2 regions of the Variovorax sp. V213 genome follow, and region 2 is predicted to be linked to the other one. Evidence: predicted binding sites of a transcription regulator. Region 2 holds the regulator's gene; the other holds the start of a gene.
The links. The regulator HrcA, encoded in region 2, represses chaperone genes, less so after heat shock. The targets are predictions, from matches to a motif close to TTAGCACTCNNNNNNNNNGAGTGCTAA.
Positions count from the first base shown of each region.

Region 1 (10,260 bases), 2.1 Mb from region 2:
TTCCGGCAAGGCGCCGGGCGCCGTGGTCTGGGCCAGAACCTGGTGATGCACATGGATTGCCATGCAACCTGCCAGCACCGTTGCGACCCTGCGCCCCGCCACGAATCCCTTCATTCCTTCTCCACTCCGAAATATTATTAAGAACGATTCGCATTCTAATAGTTATAAAGTCTCATTTGTTTCGATTTCCCCGGATCGGCGAGGGGCGTTCGGGCCTTGGCGGGCGCCGGAGTACAACCCAAAGCGGCTACGATCCGGCCGCACGTTTTGTGCGTCGGCAGGCCCCATGCTCAAGCTCATTGCCTCTTCGTTTCCCGCGTTGCGCGGCCTGGCGCTTCGGCTGGTGGTTCCTGGACTTGCGCTGGTTCTCGCAGGTTGTGCCGGCCTTCCTCCGCGCGCGGCCGAGCCGCCGACGCTATCGATTGCAGCCTCGCCCACCACCATGCTTGGCCGCGCGGCGGCCAGCCTTGATGCCGCGAGCGACGGGTTGTCCAGCATCCGGCCACTGGTCGAGGCATCTTTTGCGCTCGATGCCCGCATCGAGCTGATGCGGCGGGCACAGACCTCGCTCGACGTTCAGACCTACCAGCTCGGCAACGACAAGACCGGCCGGCTGCTGCTGCGCGAACTGCGCGACGCCGCCCGGCGCGGCGTGCGGGTGCGGCTGCTGCTCGACGATTTCTATACCGCCGGCATGGACCGCCTGCTGCTCGGCCTTGCCGCGGAGCCCAATGCCGAGGTCCGGCTGTTCAACCCTTTCGTGAACGCCCGCGACCACTCGGTCACGCGGTGGCTGGAGTTCTTCGGCGATTTCCGCCGCCTCAACCATCGCATGCACAACAAGCTCTTCGTGGCCGACGGTGCCATGGCGATTGCCGGCGGCCGCAACCTGGCCGACGAGTATTTCTTGCGCAGCGAGGGCGCGAACTTCATCGATTTCGAACTGCTCATGGCCGGGCCCGTGGTGCCGGAAGCGGCTCGCATCTTCGACACCTACTGGAACAGCGACGTGGTCTACCCGCTGCAGCGGATCGCCGGCGCCAGCGGCGGTGCGGAAGCGCTGAAGTCCGAATTCGAAGCCGCCACCTCGCCGGCCCACGCCCCGCCGCCCGCCCCTCCCTCCAGCACCGACCTGATGGGTGACCCGCCACTCGGCGCGCAGCTGGCCGACTTCGGCCGGGTGAAATGGATGCGTGCCGACGCCCATGCCGCGGCCGACAGCCCCTACAAGGCACTGGGCACCCTCGCGTCCCCGGCCGAATCCCTTGCGGCGCGCTTTCATGAAATGACGGCCACCGCGCGCTCGGACGTGGTGGTGGTCTCGCCCTATTTCATTCCGGGCGAAGAGGGCATGGCGCGCATCCGGGAGGGCCGCGCGCGCGGCGTGCGCATCAGCGTCATCACCAATTCGCTGGCCGACAGCGACGAGCCGCTGGTCAACATCAACTACAACCGCTATCGCGTCGACATGCTGAAGCTGGGCGTGAACCTGTACGAGGTCAGCACCGAGCAGCTCAAGCGCAATCGCCAGATCCGAACCCTGCTCAAGAAAGCCCGCGGCCGCCTGCATGCCAAGCTGGCGCTGGTCGACCGCGAATGGGTGCTGCTCGGCTCCATGAACCTGGATCCCCGCTCTGCCCGGCTGAACACCGAGTTCGGGGTTCGCGTGCGCAGCTTCGAGCTGGCCCAGGCGCTGCTGTACGCCTACCAACTGGACAACATCGAGGGCGTCTACCGCGTGGTGCTCATGCCCGACGGCAAGAACGTGCAATGGATCGGCACCGGCGACGTGGACAACGAGGTGCTGGACAGCGAACCCGACTCCAGCCTGCTCACGCGGCTGCAGCTGCTGCTGTTCTCCTGGTTCGTGCCGACGGACCAGTTGTGACTGTCGATTGTCACAAGGCGGTCACCGCGACGTAACCTGACACAAGCGTAATCAGCATCCCGATCCGGAACCTGCTCTTTCACGCCACAGTGTCAACGTCCTCTTCCGTCTCCCTGTCGCACTCGCCGTTCCCTCTTCTCACACATGCCCGGTTCCTGACCTGCCGCGACCTGCCGGCCCTGCTCGCGCTCGAAGGCGAAAAGTGGGACGCCATCCAGGCAGCATCGTCGGAGGATCTCTTGCAGCGCCTCGAGGACTATCCGAACCTTTCGGTAGGCGCGTTCTGCACGAACTCGGGCACGCTGCTCGCATCGCTGTTCATGCGTCCTGTCCACGCGGATTTCTGGTGTCATGCCGCGTCGTGGGTCGACTGTGTCGACTCGCCCCGGCCCGGGCGCAGCCATTCGCTGTTCGGCATCAGCCTCAGCAGCAGCCACCCAAGCGGCGTCGAGGCACTGCTCGAGTTCTTCTGGCCCCACGCGCTCAAGAGCGGCTGGCGCCACATCTACCTCGGCTCGCCGATCCCCGGCTTCGAAGGCTGGCTCCAACGCCATCGCGATCGGTCGGTGCAAGACTACATCGCGCTGCAACGCGCCGGCATACCGGTTGATCCGCAACTGCGTTACTACCATGGCCGCGGCTTCAAGGACATCGTCTGCGTGAAGCGCGATTACTTCCCTCACGCACGCTCGCTCGACCACGGCGTGATCCTGCGCGGCACCGTGCCGCTGTCGCTGTTCAAGCCCGTCTGGAAGATGATGCCGCTGACGTCTGCGCAGCGCGTCACCCGCCATCTGGTGACGATGCTGTGAGCTCGAGCCGCACGACAGTGATGGCCCCGGCGACGGGCCTGCGACTCGCCTGCGACCTGGCTGGCGGGCTGTTCCTGCTCGCCGTCGTCGTCAACACCACCTTGCTGGCGACGATCCGATCGGTGTGGATCGACGTGCCACTGGCCATCATGCAGGCCTTGCTTCTGCTTGGCTGCCAGGAGGTCAAGCACCTTGCAGCGCATCGAAGCTTCCTGAGCCACCGGGGCTTGAACGACCTGGCCGGCCATGCCTGTGCGTCCTTGATCGGCGAGAACTTCACCGCATTCCGCTACTTCCACTTCAAGCACCACCTCGCGACCTGCAACGACGACGACCCGGAAGGCAGCTTGTACGCGCTGAGCTGGCGCACGCGCTGGATCTGGGCGCTGGCTCCGCTGGAGGTATTCTGGGTCGCGTTCCATCTCAACCGCGTGGGCGGCGGCCTTGTGCCGGCGGACCGTCGAGCGGCGCATCGCCTGTCGACGGTCTCGTGGCTGCTGTGCGCGACCGCGCTCGCGCTGGCCTGCTGGCTCGCGCCGCACGCGTTCTTCTGGGCCTATGCGGTCCCGCTGTGCATCTCGGGATGGATCGACTTTCCGCTGACCCAGGCCGAGCATTACGGCACCGCAGTGGCGCCGGCCGGCACGCGGCGCGCTGCGGGCGAACTGGCTCATGACGTCACGCTCCCGTTCGGACTGGGATGGATCATGCTGCATCGGTCGCTGCACCGCATGCATCATCGCCAGCCGAGCGCGGCGTGGATCGCCGCCCCGGACCGCCTGCGTGAAGACCCATCCGCCGTGCCAGTCGCCTATGCAGATTTCGCCCGGCGCTGGCTGCGCGAAGGGCCACGCCTGTGGTTGCCCCCCAGCGGCGAAAAGGCCGACTCATGACCGCGCCCCTCTCCGGCGAGGCAGTCGTCTGGAACCGCACGATCCCGCGCAGTCGCCTGTTCGATGCGCTGTCGCTGATCTTGCCAACCGGTGAATCCTTCGTCATCGCGACGATCGAGGAATGGCAGCGCGTCGCTGGCAGCTCCGCCAGCAGCGCGTTACGTGCCGAGGTCAGCCGGTTGATCCGGGAAGAGCGTGCGCATCAGCGCGCGCATGATCGCTACAACGCTGCGCTGATCAAAGCCACGCCTGGTGCGGCGCCCGCAGCCGAGCGCGCGAGGCGCGTCACCGACGAGATTGCAAAGTGCAGCTTGACGATGCGATTGGCGCTGGTCGTGGCCTTCGAGCACCTGACGATCGTGCTGTCGCGCGAAATCCTGGCGCATCCCGACCTGCTGCCGGACGATGACTCCGCTCACTCCCGCATGTGGCGTTGGCACGCGCGCGAGGAAATCGCGCACGGCCACGTCGCGGCCGACGTGGCGGCGCACCATGGGATCGGACGCGCGCGCACCGTACTCGCACTCGCCTTGGCTGCGACCTTTCTCTCGCTCGACGTGCTGCGCTGCTGGTGGGCGCTGTGCCGCTGCGACTTGAACTCAGGCTTTCCCGGCTGGCGCCTCGCGCGCGACACTGGCGCCTTCCTCGTGCAGGGCCTGCCGTCGTTCGGGCGAATGACGGCGGGTGTGCTTGGCTTTCTCGCGTGGCGACCGAAAGCTTTTCGCTGAATAGGCGCGGTATCGTACAGACATCGACGGCGGCCACCGCTACTGTGGCGTCATGTCCGATAGGTCCGAACCATGTCACTTTCCTTGTTTGCTGCCGAGGCTCTCGTCCTTGACTATCTGAATGGACGCGTCCTGCCAAGCGCACTGCACCGCGCTGTCGTGCTTGCAGCCGAGACAAGGCTGATGAACGGCCTGATGCCGGTACTGGACGAAACTCTCTGCACCGAGATGGAAGACCATGCCACTGCACCGCCGCCCTGGTCTTCCGAATCCGTCCTGAGAGCCACTCAGGAACGCCTGAGAATGCTCCGCTCGCTATCGGGAACCACGGGGACGCTTCCCTCAGCGTGAGCGTCCGTCCGGGGGGTGTTCAAAGCGGACCCGCCGACGGAGGCCGGCCCCCGCCACCATGCGCGCAATTCATGTCCCGATGCGGCTTCCCGGCAAGCGCTTGGCGGTCGACCCGCCGAACACCTGCGGCTACGCAGCGTGATGCCTTCTTTCAAAAACAAGGGAGTGCAATGGCTGATCGGACTGCCTTACCAACGCTTCCACCAGGGCCGAGCAGAGTCCCAAATAGCGAGAGGGCGAGTGTCCAGTTCGTGACTCATGGCAGGAGTACTGCCGCGAAGCCGCCGGACTTCCACTTCGAGCGCGTGGGCGATGCCTCGGGCATCTCGATCGCCACGGAGTGCTCGTCGGCGCCATTCGGCAGCCTGGGCCGCCAATCCATGTTGATCTGAGTCTTCCAGTTCCATGATGGAGGGGATTTTTCATTGCCTACGGCAGCTGGCTGTAGGCGGACGGAGTGCGACCTTGTACGAAGGGATACAAATAACCATCCGCGCCTGGGGCACTACGCCCATGGGAATGCCCCTCTCACCTTGGGATGGCATGTGGGGGTCTATCGTCCTCCAGCAAAAGTTGTCGCGCGGGATCCGGGTGGCGTCCACGCGCCAGTCAATGCTGGGCAGCACAATAGGCGAGGAACTCGTTGACCTCTGCTGCCTTGTCGAAGACCGCATCGGCACCCAGACGAATGCACTCCGCACGGTTGTCTGGAGAAGCCGCATTGGTCAGCGCCACCACGATCCCTCTCTTCCTGCCGAGCGCTGAAAGGGCGGCCAACACGCCGAGTCCTGTTCCCTGTTTCAGCAACAGATCCACGACGAGGAGCTGCCATGCCTCTTCATTCGCCTGGAGCCAGGCCACAGCTTCGGCCTCGGAGAGCGCAGTCCCTACGACCTCTGCCTGCAAGTAGCCCTCGAGCACAACCTTGAGGCTGTCTTGGATCAGTGGCTCGTCTTCCACAATAAAAACGGCAAGCGTCATTCTGGGGAGCCTCCTGCGGATATCGGCATCGAATGCGGGGCGCATTGCCAACGCTTTGTAGAAGGTCGTGCTTTGGAGACAGCCCTGTTGTAGGTGGACAGCGCGTCAGCTTGTTGGCGCAGCAGCCAAGCCCGTCCCGTATCGTGCGTCCGACGCCGCCAGATCCGCAGAGCATGGCATCGAGTTCAACAGGGAACAAGCACGCATCTTCAAGGCCGCTTCACCCCTGGCCGTCACCCGCATCACCGTGGCGTGACCGGAGTAGGTTGTTCGCCCCAGGTAGTGCATGAACGGCGGAAGATCTGCCTCTATCAGCCTTGCAGCGCGCAGCAAGTCACACTTCTCGATGTCCTCATGCGCGTCAACCGTCATGGGCATCTCTGCGGTGCAAAGCCGCTCGAGCAATTGCATGGGCATTGCAGATCCTCGCGTCGATACAGGCGGACATCGCCGGTTGATGAACTCGCTTGCACCGCAGTGCCTAGAGGCGTCCCGTCAACAACAAGACGATCAGTACGAGCACGACGACGCCGAGAACTCCGCTCGGGCCGTATCCCCAGCTGCGGCTGTGCGGCCATGACGGAAATGCCCCGATCAGAACGAGGATCAGGATGATCAGAAGAATGGTGCCAATGCTCATGATTCACTCCTAGGTGCTTGCTTGATATCAAGTTACCAAGGCAGCGCATCCCAGTCTGTTCGCTATCGAACAAACCGGGAATGCGCTTGCCTGGTTGCCGCTTCCAGGCCGCTGCGATCGAGCACCGTGAGATCGCCAGGGTGGCAAGCAATCAGCCCGCTGTGCGTCCCGCCAGGCGGCCACGAACTCGGTCCGTGGCGACGAGGATTTCTTATTTTTATCCGGGTAAAATCATTCTGACGAGGAAAGCCCAATGGCGCGTGCAGTTCCGAGTCAGCTGAGAAGAACCGACAGCACCCGCCCCCCGGACCTTGAAAGTCCGCCGATTGCCCTTATGATTAGCACTCGCTGCTGATGAGTGCTAACAAGGCCTCGCTTCCAGTCGATGGGCCGCCGGCCTCAGGTCCGGCGCCCGACAACAACCCCGTTTCTTATCCAGGAGATGCAATGAAACTTCGTCCTTTGGCCGATCGCGTGATCGTCAAGCGTATTGACAGCGAAACCAAGACTGCCTCCGGCATCGTCATTCCCGACGCAGCCGCCGAAAAGCCCGATCAGGGTGAAGTCCTGGCCGTGGGCCCGGGCAAGCGCACCGACAAGGGCGACCTGACCGCACTGACCGTCAAGGTCGGCGACCGTGTCCTGTTCGGCAAGTACAGCGGCCAGACCGTCAAGGTCGACGGTGACGAATTGCTCGTCATGAAGGAAGACGACCTGTTCGCGGTCGTCGAGAAGTAATCAATCCATCCCATTCGGAGTAAATCAACATGGCAGCAAAAGACGTCGTCTTCGGCGGAGAAGCCCGCGCACGCATGGTCGAGGGTGTCAACATCCTGGCCAACGCGGTCAAGGTAACCCTGGGCCCCAAGGGCCGCAACGTGGTGCTCGAGCGCTCGTTCGGCGCCCCCACCGTCACCAAGGACGGTGTGTCGGTCGCCAAGGAAATCGAACTCAAGGACAAGCTCCAGAACATGGGCGCCCAGCTCGTGAAGGAAGTGGCCTCCAAGACTTCGGACAACGCCGGTGACGGCACCACCACCGCGACCGTGCTGGCACAAGCCATCGTTCGCGAAGGTTTCAAGCTGGTCGCGGCCGGCATGAACCCGATGGACCTGAAGCGCGGCATCGACAAGGCTGTCACGGCCCTGGTCGCCGAGCTGAAGAAGGCTTCGAAGCCCACCACCACGTCGAAGGAAATCGCTCAAGTCGGCTCGATCTCGGCCAACAGCGACGAAACCATCGGCCAGCTCATCGCTGACGCAATGGACAAGGTCGGCAAGGAAGGCGTGATCACCGTCGAAGACGGCAAGTCGCTGGACAGCGAACTCGACGTCGTCGAAGGCATGCAGTTCGACCGCGGCTACCTGTCGCCCTACTTCATCAACAACCCCGAGAAGCAATCGGCGTTGCTCGACAACCCCTTCGTGCTGCTGTTCGACAAGAAGATCAGCAACATCCGCGACCTGCTCCCCACGCTGGAACAAGTCGCCAAGGCTGGCCGTCCGCTCCTGATCATTGCCGAAGAAGTCGAAGGCGAAGCCCTGGCTACCCTGGTCGTGAACACGATCCGCGGCATCCTGAAGGTCGTGGCTGTCAAGGCACCTGGCTTCGGCGACCGCCGCAAGGCCATGCTCGAAGACATCGCCATCCTGACGGGCGGCAAGGTCATCGCTGAAGAAGTGGGCCTGACGCTCGAAAAGGTGACGCTGGCCGACCTCGGCCAAGCCAAGCGCATCGAAGTGGGCAAGGAAAACACCATCATCATCGACGGTTCGGGCGCTGCGGCCGACATCGAAGCCCGCGTGAAGCAAGTGCGCGTGCAGATCGAAGAAGCCACGAGCGACTACGACCGTGAAAAGCTGCAAGAGCGCGTGGCCAAGCTGGCCGGCGGCGTTGCAGTGATCAAGGTCGGCGCTGCCACCGAAGTCGAAATGAAGGAAAAGAAGGCTCGCGTCGAAGACGCCCTGCACGCCACCCGCGCTGCAGTGGAAGAAGGCGTGGTTGCTGGTGGCGGCGTGGCTCTGCTGCGTGCCAAGCAAGCCGTGGGCGACTCGATCAAGGGCGAAAACGCCGACCAGGACGCCGGCATCAAGCTGGTGCTCAAGGCGATCGAAGCCCCCCTGCGCGAAATCGTGAACAACGCCGGCGGCGAAGCCTCGGTGGTCGTGAACGCTGTGCTGGCCGGCAAGGGCAACTACGGCTTCAACGCTGCCAACGACACGTACGGCGACATGCTCGAACTGGGCATCCTGGACCCGACGAAGGTCACCCGTACCGCGCTGCAGAACGCAGCATCGGTGTCCTCGCTGCTGCTGACGACCGAAGCCATGGTCGCAGACGCACCGAAGGATGAAGCCGGTGCCGGCGGCGGCATGCCCGACATGGGTGGCATGGGCGGCATGGGCGGCATGGGCATGTAATGCCCGGCTGAGCTCTACTGCTCACCAAAACGAAAGGGGCCGCGCAAGCGGCCCTTTTTCATTGCGCGCTACGTTGATCGAAACTGGTCGCGCAGCGCCATGTAGAGCACCTGGAACCGCGCATGGCGCGCCTTGTGACCCTCGCCTCCTTCGGACGAAGGCGTCAACTGCTGCTTGACCGGTGGCAGCGTACATACCTCGGCCACGGTGCCACCGTCGGCCAGCCACGCAAGGCGCGCTGCGCCGAGTGCCCCACCCATCTCGCTGCCCGCGTACAGCGTGAGCGGCACCTGGAAGATGTCGGCCAGCAATTGGCCCCACCACACACTGCGCGCACCGCCGCCAACCAGCGCGACTTCGCGCAGCGGCATGTCAGCGGGCAGGCGCAAGGTGTCGAAGCCGTCGCGCAGTCCGAAGCTCACGCCTTCGACCACGGCATAGGCGATTTCCGCCGGTCCCTGCGCATGCGTCAATCCGAACAGCACGCCCTGCGCATTGGGGTTGTTGTGCGGCGAGCGCTCACCCGACAGGTACGGCAGGAACAACGGGCACAGCTCGCGTTGCGCGGGCTCGACCGACGCCGCCGCTTCGAGCAGCGCGGCCTCGTCGGTGAACTTGAACGCCTTGGCGGCCCAGCTCACCGCGCTTGCGGCCGAGAGCATCACCGACATCTGGTGCCAGCGCTTCGGCAGCGCGTGGCAAAACGCATGCATCGCCTGCGCGGGGTTCGGCAGAAAGCGGTCGGTCGAGACGAACACCACGCCCGAGGTGCCGAGCGAGACGAAGCCCTGCCCGGGTTCCACCAAGCCCATGCCGACGGCGCTGGCGGCGTTGTCGCCCGCGCCGCCCGCAATCAGCACAGTCCCGCTTCCGACGCCCCAGCGCGCAGCCAACTCGGGTTTGAGCTGCGCCGACACCTCGCTGCCCTCCACCAGCCGCGGCATGTGGTCGCGCGTGAGCCCCGTGGCCGCGAGCAGCTCGTCGGACCAGTCGCGCGCGCCGACGTCGAGCCACAGCGTGCCGGCCGCATCGGACATCTCGCTGACGGCCTCACCGCTGAGCATGAAGCGCAGCCAGTCTTTCGGCAGCAGCACGCGCGCCGTGCGGTTGAAGATTTCAGGCTCGTGCTCGCGCACCCACAGCAGCTTGGGCGCGGTGAAGCCAGGCATCGCGATGTTGCCCGCGATCTCGCCCAGGCGTGGCACGGCGCGCGTGAGCGCCTCGCACTGCGCGCCGCTGCGCCCGTCGTTCCAGAGGATGGCGGGCCGCAGCACCTCGCCCGCCGCATCGAGCAGCGTGGCGCCGTGCATCTGGCCCGACAGGCCGATGGCACGCACGGCCGACAGCGCGTGGGAGTGCGTCTCCCGCAGCTGCGCCATGACCTGCTCCAAAGCCTGCCACCACTGGCTCGGCGCCTGCTCCGACCAGAGCGGTTGCGGCCGATCGACCGTGAGCGGTGCGCGTGCCACGCCGACGATGCGGTGGTCGTCGGCGAGCAGCAGCGCCTTGAGCTCGGACGTGCCGAGGTCGAGTCCCAGGTACAAGAT
Region 1 covers NZ_AP028664.1:4,087,579-4,097,838, forward strand. The annotation lists gene ACAM55_RS19450 (TonB-dependent siderophore receptor) at 1-114, opposite strand, end outside; gene ACAM55_RS19455 (phospholipase D family protein) at 287-1,888, shown strand; gene ACAM55_RS19460 (hypothetical protein) at 1,978-2,700, shown strand; gene ACAM55_RS19465 (fatty acid desaturase) at 2,721-3,593, shown strand; gene ACAM55_RS19470 (metal-dependent hydrolase) at 3,590-4,321, shown strand; gene ACAM55_RS19475 (response regulator) at 5,282-5,653, opposite strand; gene ACAM55_RS19480 (hypothetical protein) at 5,759-6,064, opposite strand; gene ACAM55_RS19485 (DUF3309 family protein) at 6,135-6,293, opposite strand; gene ACAM55_RS19490 (co-chaperone GroES) at 6,741-7,031, shown strand; gene groL (chaperonin GroEL) at 7,061-8,713, shown strand; gene xylB (xylulokinase) at 8,782-10,257, opposite strand.
Region 1: ACAM55_RS19490 (co-chaperone GroES) is a predicted target of HrcA. The motif match lies at 6,632-6,658, and genes of this name have one in related genera.

Region 2 (10,260 bases):
GGCGGCACCCTGCCCGAGGCCGCCCAGGACCGGGCGCTGAACGAGGCCACCGCCTTTGCCATCCGCATCGACGTGGCGGAAGAGCTCACACGCCTGAATTCGCACCTCGACGAAATCGAGCGGTTGCTCAAGAAGGGCGGCGAAATCGGCAAGCGGCTGGACTTCCTGATCCAGGAACTGCACCGCGAGGCCAATACACTGGGCTCCAAATCGGCCGCGCTGGAGCTCACCCGCATTGGCGTGGACATGAAGGTCCTGATCGAGCAGATGCGCGAACAGGTACAGAACATCGAATGAGCGAGCGAATGGACTATCCAGGCAATATTTTTGTCGTCGCGGCACCGAGTGGTGCCGGCAAGTCGAGCCTGGTCAAGGCGCTCATGGAACTGGATACGGCCGTCCAGCCCTCGGTTTCCCACACCACGCGGCCACCGCGCGGGCAGGAAAAGCACGGCCGGGAGTACTTTTTCACCTCGCCGTCGGAATTCGACGCCATGATCGCCGCCGACGGCTTCGTGGAGTGGGCCCACGTGCACGGCCACCGGTACGGCACCTCCAAGAAAGCCATCGAGGAGCGAATCGCCCAGGGGGCCGACGTCATCCTGGAGATCGACTTCCAGGGCGCCATCCAGATTCGCAAGACCTTTGCCAACGCGGTCATGATCTTCATCCTGCCGCCCAGCTGGGAAGAATTGCGCTCGCGGCTGGAACGGCGCGGCGAAGACAGCGCCGCGGTCATCGAACTGCGGCTCAAGAATGCCGCGGAAGAAATGGCCCGGGCGGGGGAATTCGACTTCGTTATAATCAACGAGTTATTTGAGCGCGCGCTTTTCGATCTCAAGGCGATCGTCCACGCTCAGCGGCTTCGGTATTCTGCACAGCGCCGCGCACGTGCCGACACATTCGCCGCCCTGAACATCCCCTGATTTCCTGCTCACCGACCGAAAGATTCTCATCATGGCCCGCATCACCGTCGAAGATTGTCTGCTTCAGATCCCCAACCGCTTCCAGCTGGTTCTGGCCGCCACTTACCGTGCGCGCATGCTGAGCCAAGGCCACGCGCCCAAGATCGAGAGCAAGAACAAGCCGGCGGTGACCGCCCTGCGCGAGATCGCCGAAGGCAAGATCGGCATCGAAATGCTCAAGAAGGTACCGGGCTGATCTGACGCCCCCCTGCAACGAAAAGGCACCGCAAAGCGGTGCTTTTTTTACGTCTGGACGCGTCAATACAGCGGTCACGCTAAAGTGGTAGCCATGAGCGCGGTTGCCAAACATCAGTCCCATGCCCCTTCGGGCACGCCGAAGCCTAGCCCGGCGGCGCTGAATGCGGCCGCCGCGAGCTTTGCCGCCTTGACGGCACGCCTCGATTATCTGAGTTCCGAAGACACGGAGTTGGTACGCCGCGCCTACCGCTTTGCCGACGAGGCCCACCTGGGCCAGCTGCGCAACAGCGGCGAACCGTACATCACCCATCCCATTGCCGTGGCGGCGCAATGCGCCGAATGGAAGCTCGACGCCCAGGCGCTGATGGCCGCCCTGCTGCACGATGCCATCGAGGATTGCGGGGTCACCAAGCCGGAACTGATCGAGCGCTTTGGAGCCCCGGTGGCCGAGCTGGTCGACGGGCTCACCAAGCTGGACAAGCTGCAGTTCAATACCCGCGAAGAGAATCAGGCCGAATCGTTCCGCAAGATGCTGCTGGCCATGGCGCGCGACGTGCGCGTCATTCTGGTCAAGCTGGCCGATCGCACGCACAACATGCGCACGCTCGACGATGCGCCGCGTGAAAAATGGGCCCGCATTTCGCGCGAAACGCTCGAAATCTACGCGCCCATCGCGCATCGGCTGGGGCTGAACCAGACCTATCGCGAACTGCAGGAGCTGTCGTTCCGGCACTTGAAGCCCTGGCGCTACGCCACCCTGTCGAAGGCCGTGGCCAAGGCACGGGGGCGCCGCCGCGACCTGATCCACAAGGTGCAGCGCGAGGTCGAGACCGCTTTTGCCAACGCCAACATGACGCTGCGCATTGCGGGACGCGAAAAAACGCTCTATTCGATCTACCGCAAGATGGAAGAAAAACACCTGAGCTTTGCCCAGGTGACCGACATCTACGGCTTTCGCCTGATCGTGCCGAACGTGATCGCCTGCTACACCGGCCTGGGCATCCTGCACCAGATGTACAAGCCGCTGCCGGGCAAGTTCAAGGACCACATCGCCATTGCCAAGCTCAACGGCTACCAGTCGCTGCACACCACGCTGGTGGGCCCAGCCGGCGTGAACGTGGAGTTTCAGCTGCGCACCGAGGCCATGCACGTGGTGGCCGAATCGGGCGTCGCGGCACACTGGCTCTACAAGGCCGCGGAGCCGAATGCGGCCGGCAACGACAGGCTCGGCACCAAGTGGCTGCAGTCGCTGCTCGACATCCAGGACGAAACCCGCGATGCCGCCGAGTTCTGGGACCACGTCAAGGTCGACCTCTTTCCGGATGCGGTGTATGTTTTCACGCCAAAGAGCCAGATTCTGGCCTTGCCGCGCGGCGCCACGGTGGTCGACTTCGCCTACGCCATCCACAGCAACATCGGCGACCACACCTCGGCCGCCCGCATCAACGGCGACCAGGTGCCGCTGCGCACCGAGCTCAAGAACGGCGACGTGGTCGAGGTCATTACAGCCCCCGTGTCGACGCCCAACCCAGCCTGGCTCGGCTTCGTGCGAACCGGGCGGGCGCGCTCCAAGATCCGCCATTACCTGAAGACACTGGCCCATGCCGAATCTGAAGGCCTGGGCGAAAAGCTGCTGGCCCAGGCACTGCGCGCCGAAGGCCTCAGCAAGCTGCCGGCCGACGACGACGAACACGAGGCGCTGTGGGAAAAGCTGCTGCGCTTCACCGGCAACCGCACCCGCGCCGAACTGCTGACCGACATCGGCCTGGGCAAGCGGATTGCCAGCATCGTGGCAAAGCGCCTGGTGGCCATGCTGTCCGAGTTGGGCGAGCGGCCGGATGCGCTGCTGCTGAGCCGCGAACGCTTCATTTCGCACGAAACCATCTCGCAGGGCGCCGTCACGCTGGACGGCAGCGAGAACTCGTCGGTCCGCTTTGCGCTGTGCTGCCGGCCCATCCCCGGCGACGAGATCGTCGGCTACCTCGGGCATGGCGAAGGCCTGGTGGTGCACACCGAAAGTTGCGGTGTCGGCCAGCGCCTGCGTCACAAGGACAGCGAACGCTTCTTCGCGGTCGAATGGGCGGACGAACCGACCCGCGCCTTCGAGACCGGCGTGGTCATCACTGTGCGCAACGACAAGGGTGTGCTAGCCCGCGTGGCCGCGACCCTGGCGGACGCCGAAGCCGACATCACGCATGTCGAAATGGCCGACGAAACGCCGCAGGATTCGACCGACCTGCGCTTCGTGATTGCCGTGCGCGACCGCACCCACCTCGACGCCGTATTGCGCGCTGCGCGGCGTACCGCTTCGGTGCTGACCGCCGCGCGCACGGTACCCGCGGCCTGAAAAAACCGTAGGGTTGAATGGCTATGCCGGATCAGGAGCCGGATAGCTGACCTGCAGCAACTCGACCTCGTGCGCGCCGCCCGGCGTGACGAGCTTCACCACGTCGCCCTCGCGTGACTTGAGCAACGCCCGCGCGATCGGGGAAATCCAGCTGACCTGCGACTTGGCGCTGTCGGCTTCATCGATGCCCAGGATCGTCACGCTGCGCTCGTCGCCAGTCTCGTCGACATAGCGAACCGTGGCACCAAAGAAAACCTGATCGCTGCCGTGGTGCACCGAGGGATCGGTGACCTCCGCGATCTCGAGCCGCTTGGTGAGAAAGCGAATGCGCCTATCGATTTCCCTGAGGCGTTTCTTGCCGTAGAGATAGTCGCCGTTCTCCGAGCGATCGCCGTTCTTGGCAGCCCAATGCACGGCCTCCACCACTTTGGGGCGCTCTTCGTCCATCAACTGGAGCAATTCGTCGCGCAGCCGGGCATAGCCGGCAGGCGTCATGTAGTTCTTGCTGCCGCTGGGCAATGCGGGGGCGGTGCTGTCGCCGCCATCGTCGTCGCCGTCAGCGTCGGTTTCCTTGGTGAATGCTTTGCTCACGATAGAAGCTCCCAAGCTGCTTTTCTCAACCCAGGTCCGAGCGCTTGCAGTCGAAGACCACGCTTTGCTCGACCGCCCTCAGCGCAGGCACCTTGTTCGCGAAAGCAACGCCGGCGCTGACAAGGCGCCACTCGCTCGCCTTGAACAGCTTGAAAAGGTGCGTGACCTCGGTTCCGACCGTGGGAATGGAGTTGAAAACATAAACCGGTTCCCCAGACTGGCTCTCGTCCATGCCCACCAGATCGGCCCTCATCTTGCCCATGGTTTCCGTGTCTTTTGTTCGGGAACGCACGACGTCGAGGTTGACAGTGCGAGAGTGCTCGTCGATTGAAATTCGGCGCACCCAGTTGAAAGGCAACGCCGGTCCGCTGCTTGCGCCCGGGACGCAGGTGATGGTTCCTGCCGATGCCGCGCCTGCTGCCGAAGACAGCATGAGGAATTGGAGTGCAAGCCGCTTTGCCGAAATGCTCATGGTGCGTTGCGCGTTGTATGACTGGGCTGAACTTTAGCCCCAGGCGCATGAGCGTGCCTTCTCTTCGCGCCTTGACCACGGCGGCACCGGCTGCGATTACCCAAAAGAAAATGGCCTGGAAGATCTAAATCTTCCAGGCCATTCAAGAGAGTGGTGCGGCTGGCAGGAATTGAACCCACGACCCCTTGGTTCGTAGCCAAGTACTCTATCCAACTGAGCTACAGCCGCACAGCTATCGATTATAGCATCCATTTTTGCCCCCGGCGAACCAAGTCAGAAAATGAATGCCAAGTGGTAGGCCGTGATGGGCTTGAACCATCGACCAACGGATTATGAGTCCGCTGCTCTAACCAACTGAGCTAACGGCCCACGAGAGGCCATGATTCTATTCGCGGCGCTGCCTACTTGCGGTGGCTCAGCGCATTGCTGACCAGCCGGGAGGTGATGTCGACGATCTGGATCATGCGCTCGTAGGGCATTCGCGTCGGCCCGATGACGCCGAGGGTGCCCACCACCTGCCCGTCGACTTCGTAGTTGGCGCTGACGATGGAAAGCTCCTCGAACGGCACCACCTGGCTCTCGCCGCCGATGAAAATGCGAACACCTTCTGCCTTGCTCGACACGTCGAGCAGCCGCATCAGTTGTGCCTTTTGCTCGAACAGCTCGAAAGCACGGCGCAACTGTCCCATGTCGCTCGAAAAATCAGTCACGGAGAGCAGGTTGCGCTCGCCGGAAATCACGACGTCGTCTTCTTGCGCCTCGGTGAGCACCTCGGAGCTGACATTCACTGCCGCCTGCATGAGCGCTGCAATCTCGCCGCGCAATTTTTCGACTTCGGATTGGAGCCGGTCGCGCACCTGCTCGATGGTCAGGCCCGCATAGTGGGCATTGATGTAGTTCGATGCCTCCACCAACTGCGACTGCGAATAGTCGGCCTCCGGAAAGATCACCCGGTTCTGCACGTCGCCGTCGGGCGAGACGATGATCACCAGCAGCCGCCGGTCCGAAAGCTTCAGGAATTCGATCTGCTTGAACACCGAGGCGCGCCGCGGCGCCATGACAACGCCGACGAACTGCGACAGGTTGGACAGCAGGTTGGCCGCGTTGGCGATCACCTTCTGCGGCTGGTCGGGAGCAAGGCTCGGTGCGCTCATCTGCTCGCGCTGCGCCGTGAGCATGGTGTCGACGAAAAGCCGATAGCCGCGAGCGGTGGGAATGCGTCCGGCCGAGGTGTGCGGGCTGGCAATCAGCCCCAGCGACTCCAGGTCCGACATCACGTTGCGGATGGTCGCGGGGGACAGGTCCAACCCGGGCGCGCGCGACAAAGTCCGCGACCCGACCGGCTGGCCTTCGGCGATGTAACGCTCGACGAGCGTCTTGAGGAGCAACTTGGCACGGTCGTCCAGCATTGCAAGATTTTAGTGTTGTAATTTGTAGATGACTTCCCGCTTTCGTCACGTTGCGCTGATCGGCAAATACCAGGCTTCAGGCGCCCGGGCGCAGGCAGACGCGCGCGACGGCGTCATGGAAGATATCGGAGCATTCCTGGAATCTCAGGGGTGCGAGGTGTTCGTAGAAAAGTCTGCGGCCGACGAAGCCGATGCGGACGCGAACGTCGGCGGCCGCTACCAATCGCTGAGCGTCGATGAAATCGGCCAGCGCTGCGACCTCGGCCTTGTGGTGGGAGGCGACGGAACCATGCTGGGCATCGGCCGGCAGCTGGCGTGCTACGGCATTCCGCTGATCGGAATCAACCGCGGGCGGCTCGGCTTCATCACCGATATTCCGCTCGACAACTACCAGGCCACGCTGATCCCGATGCTGGCCGGCGAGTACGAGGAAGACCACCGCAGCCTCATGCATGCGCAGGTCATGCGCGACGGCGCGTCGGTTTTCGACGCGCTGGCAATGAACGACGTGGTGGTGAACCGCGGCGCCACGTCGGGCATGGTCGAGCTGCGCGTGTCTGTCGGCCGGCATTTCGTGGCCAACCAGCGCGCCGACGGCCTGATCATCGCAACGCCCACGGGCTCTACAGCCTATGCGCTGTCGGCCGGCGGGCCGCTGCTGCACCCTGCGGTGCCGGGATGGGTGCTGGTGCCCATCGCACCGCACACGCTCTCGAACCGCCCGGTGCTGCTGCCCGATGCCGACGAGATCGTGATCGAACTGGTGGCCGGGCGCGACGCCAGCGCCAATTTCGACATGCAATCGCTGGCGTCCCTCGCCATCGGCGATCGCGTGGTGGTGCGCCGCTCCGACTTCCGGGTGCGCTTTCTGCATCCGCGCGGGTGGAGCTATTTCGACACGCTGCGCAAGAAACTTCATTGGAACGAAGGGGGCTCCTGAGATGGCGCTGCGACGCATCGCACTGCGCGACTTCGTGATCGTGCGATCACTCGAACTCGATCTGTCCACCGGCTTTACGGTGTTGACCGGGGAAACCGGCGCGGGCAAGTCGATATTGATCGACGCGCTTCAGCTGGCGCTCGGCAACCGCGCCGACGCGAGCTCGGTGCGCGAAGGCGCCGAGCGGCTGGATGTCAGCGCCGAGTTCGATGCCGATCCGGCCTTTGCAGCCTGGCTCGACGAAGGCGGATTCGAAACCGGCGACGCCCTGCTGCTGCGCCGTACGGTCGATCTGCAAGGCCGAAGCCGCGGCTGGATCAACGGCAGCCCGGCCACGGCGACGCAGCTGCGCGAGCTTGGCGACCGCCTGCTCGACATCCACGGCCAGCATGCGTGGCAGAGCCTGACGCGCCCCGAGGCCGTGCGCGGCCTGCTCGACGCCTATGCCGGCGTGCGCACCGATGCGCTGGACACGGCCTGGCAAGCCTGGCGGCAAGCACTCTCCGCGCTCGACCACGCGCGCTCGGCGCAAGATTCGCTGCAACGCGAGCGCGAGCGGCTGCAATGGCAGATTGCCGAGGTGATGAAGCTGGCCCCCGCCGAGGGCGAGTGGGAAGAGCTCTCGACCCACCATGCCCGCGTCTCCAACGCACAGGCGCTGATCGATGCGGCGCAAGGTGCCAGCCAGGCGCTGAAAGACGACGACAGCGGCGCCCTCGCAGCGCTGTCTCGCGCCGTCACTCTGCTGCAGAACTGCGAGCACATCGAGCCTGAATTCCGCGCCCTTGGCGAGGTGCTGGCTTCCAGCGTGGCACAGGCCTCCGACGCCGCGCATTCGCTGCACGGGTACCTTCGCGACGCCGAAGCCGATCCACAGCGCCTCGCCGAGCTGGACGAGCGCATGGGGCTCTGGATGTCGCTGGCGCGCCGCTACAAACGCACGCCCGGCGACCTGCCGGCGCTGCTGGCCGGCTGGCAGGCCGAGCTGAAGGCACTCGATGCGCAAAGCGACCTCGAAGGGCTGGAGCGTGCCGAGCAAAGCGCCGAGCAGGGCTACATGAAGGAAGCCAAGGCGCTCGCCAAATCGCGCAAGCAAGCGGCACCGCGCCTGGCCGAGGCGGTCACGCGGGCCATGCAGGGGCTTGGCATGCAAGGCGGCCGTTTCGAAGTCGCGCTGCAGCCGCTGGCGCAGCCGGGCCGCGCCGGCCTCGAAGACGTTGCCTTTCTCGTGAGCGGCCATCCCGGCAGCACGCCCCGCCCCATCGGCAAGGTGGCTTCGGGCGGCGAGCTCTCCCGCATCGCCCTGGCCATCGCGGTGACCACGAGCCAGCTTGGCGCCGCGCAGACGCTGATCTTCGACGAGGTCGATGCCGGCGTCGGCGGGGCCGTGGCCGAGACCGTGGGGCGTCTCATGAAACAGCTTGGCCGCGACCGCCAGGTCCTGGCCGTGACCCATTTGCCGCAAGTGGCCGCCTGCGCCGATCACCACCTGGTGGTGGCCAAGCGCCAGACGACCGCGGCCGGCCAGGACGGCCCGCGCACCGAAAGCGGTGTTTCGCGGCTCGACGACGACAATCGCGCCCGCGAAATCGCCCGCATGCTCGGCGGCGAGAAGCTTTCGCAGACTTCGCTGGCGCATGCCCGCGAAATGCTGGGCCACAAGACTTCGGCGGCGATGTGATGGACCTCGACCTGGTGCTCATCACGGGCATGTCCGGCTCAGGCAAGTCGGTGGCGCTACATGCGCTGGAAGACGCCGGCTACTACTGCGTCGACAACCTGCCGCCCGAGTTGCTGACCCCTTTCATCGCGCTGCAGCACGAACAGCAGGCCACGCGCGTCGCCATTGCGATGGACGTGCGCAGCGGCGTGTCGCTGCCGATCGTCCCGCAGCAACTCGATGCCTTGCGAAATGACGGCGTCTCGCTGCGATCGCTTTTTCTGGACGCGACCACCGACGCGTTGCTGCGGCGTTATTCGGAGACCCGCCGGCGCCATCCGCTTTCGCGCCTCGAGGGACGCACCGACGCTCCCGAGCAGGAGCGCGCGCTGGTTCAGGCCATTGAACTCGAGCGCGAGCTGCTGGCCGATTTGCGCGACGGCGCCGACGTGATCGACACCAGCCTCATCCGGCCGGCCCAGCTGCAGAGCTACATCAAGGCCCTGATCTCGGCGCCGCCGAGCGCATTGACGCTGGTGTTCGAGTCGTTCGCCTTCAAGCGCGGCGTGCCGCTGGACGCCGACTTCGTATTCGACGTGCGCATGCTGCCCAATCCGCACTACGTGCCCGCATTGCGCCCGCTCACGGGCCGCGATGCGCCGGTGGTCGAATGGCTGCGCGAGCACGAGGACGTGGCGCGCATGTACGACGACATCGAGCAATTTCTTTCGCGTTGGCTCGATGCGCTGGCGCGAGACCATCGCAGCTACGTGACCGTGGCCATCGGCTGCACGGGCGGCCAGCACCGCTCGGTATTCCTGGTCGAACAATTGGCGCGCGCATTCGGAACCCGCTGGGGCGCCCTCAAGCGGCACCGGGAACTCGACGCGACTTAAGCTCGCCCCCAGGTTACGCGCACTTCGTGTCGCTTCTCCCTCCCCTACCGGGGGCAACACCAGAGGCCCGGCAAATCCGGCTCCTCGGTGTTCCACGAAGGAGCCAGTACGCTAACTTGCGCTGCTCTCCAAAAGCAACTTGCGCACGGGCGCCGGCAGCCCCAGGCGGCCCCACTCTTCGGCATCCACCCAGCGCGCGGCATCGCCCTGCAGTTGGCCGCCGCTGCGAAGCAGCACCGGATGAAGGTGCAGGTCCTTGTGGGTCAGCACGTGCACGAAGGGCTGCAGGTCTTGCGCGTGGCGCTGCTCGGACGAGGGCAGCGCGGCAAGCAGCTCTTCGCGGCTTTCAAACACCGGCAGGCAATAGAGCCCGGCCCAGATGCCCTTCTCGGGCCGCTTCTCCAGCCAGATACGGCCTTCTGCATCTCGCGCCAGCAACGCCCAGAGCGACTGGGCGCTGCGCTTCAGCTTGCGGGTCTTGACCGGGTAGCGCTCGGGCTGCCCCTCTCTCAGCCCCATGCAGGTCGTGTTCACCGGGCAGATCGTGCAGCTCGGCTTGCGCGGGAGGCAGACCGTCGCGCCCAGGTCCATCACCCCTTGTGTATAGCTCGCGATGGCCTCTTTCTGCTCGGCCGGCGGAAGGAGCTGCGTGGCCTGGTCCCACAGTGCGCGCTCCTGCGCAGACGAAGACATGTCGCCGCCAAAGCCGAGCACGCGCGTCAGCACGCGTTTCACGTTGCCGTCGAGAATCGCGACCCGCTCTCCGAAACAGAAAGCCGCGA
Region 2 covers NZ_AP028664.1:860,233-870,492, reverse strand. The annotation lists gene ACAM55_RS04235 (YicC/YloC family endoribonuclease) at 1-297, shown strand, start outside; gene gmk (guanylate kinase) at 306-926, shown strand; gene rpoZ (DNA-directed RNA polymerase subunit omega) at 958-1,161, shown strand; gene ACAM55_RS04220 (bifunctional (p)ppGpp synthetase/guanosine-3',5'-bis(diphosphate) 3'-pyrophosphohydrolase) at 1,255-3,510, shown strand; gene greB (transcription elongation factor GreB) at 3,532-4,101, opposite strand; gene ACAM55_RS04210 (hypothetical protein) at 4,127-4,573, opposite strand; tRNA gene ACAM55_RS04205 (tRNA-Arg) at 4,725-4,801, opposite strand; tRNA gene ACAM55_RS04200 (tRNA-Ile) at 4,866-4,942, opposite strand; gene hrcA (heat-inducible transcriptional repressor HrcA) at 4,975-5,982, opposite strand; gene ACAM55_RS04190 (NAD kinase) at 6,011-6,922, shown strand; gene recN (DNA repair protein RecN) at 6,924-8,603, shown strand; gene rapZ (RNase adapter RapZ) at 8,603-9,478, shown strand; gene mutY (A/G-specific adenine glycosylase) at 9,590-10,260, opposite strand, start outside.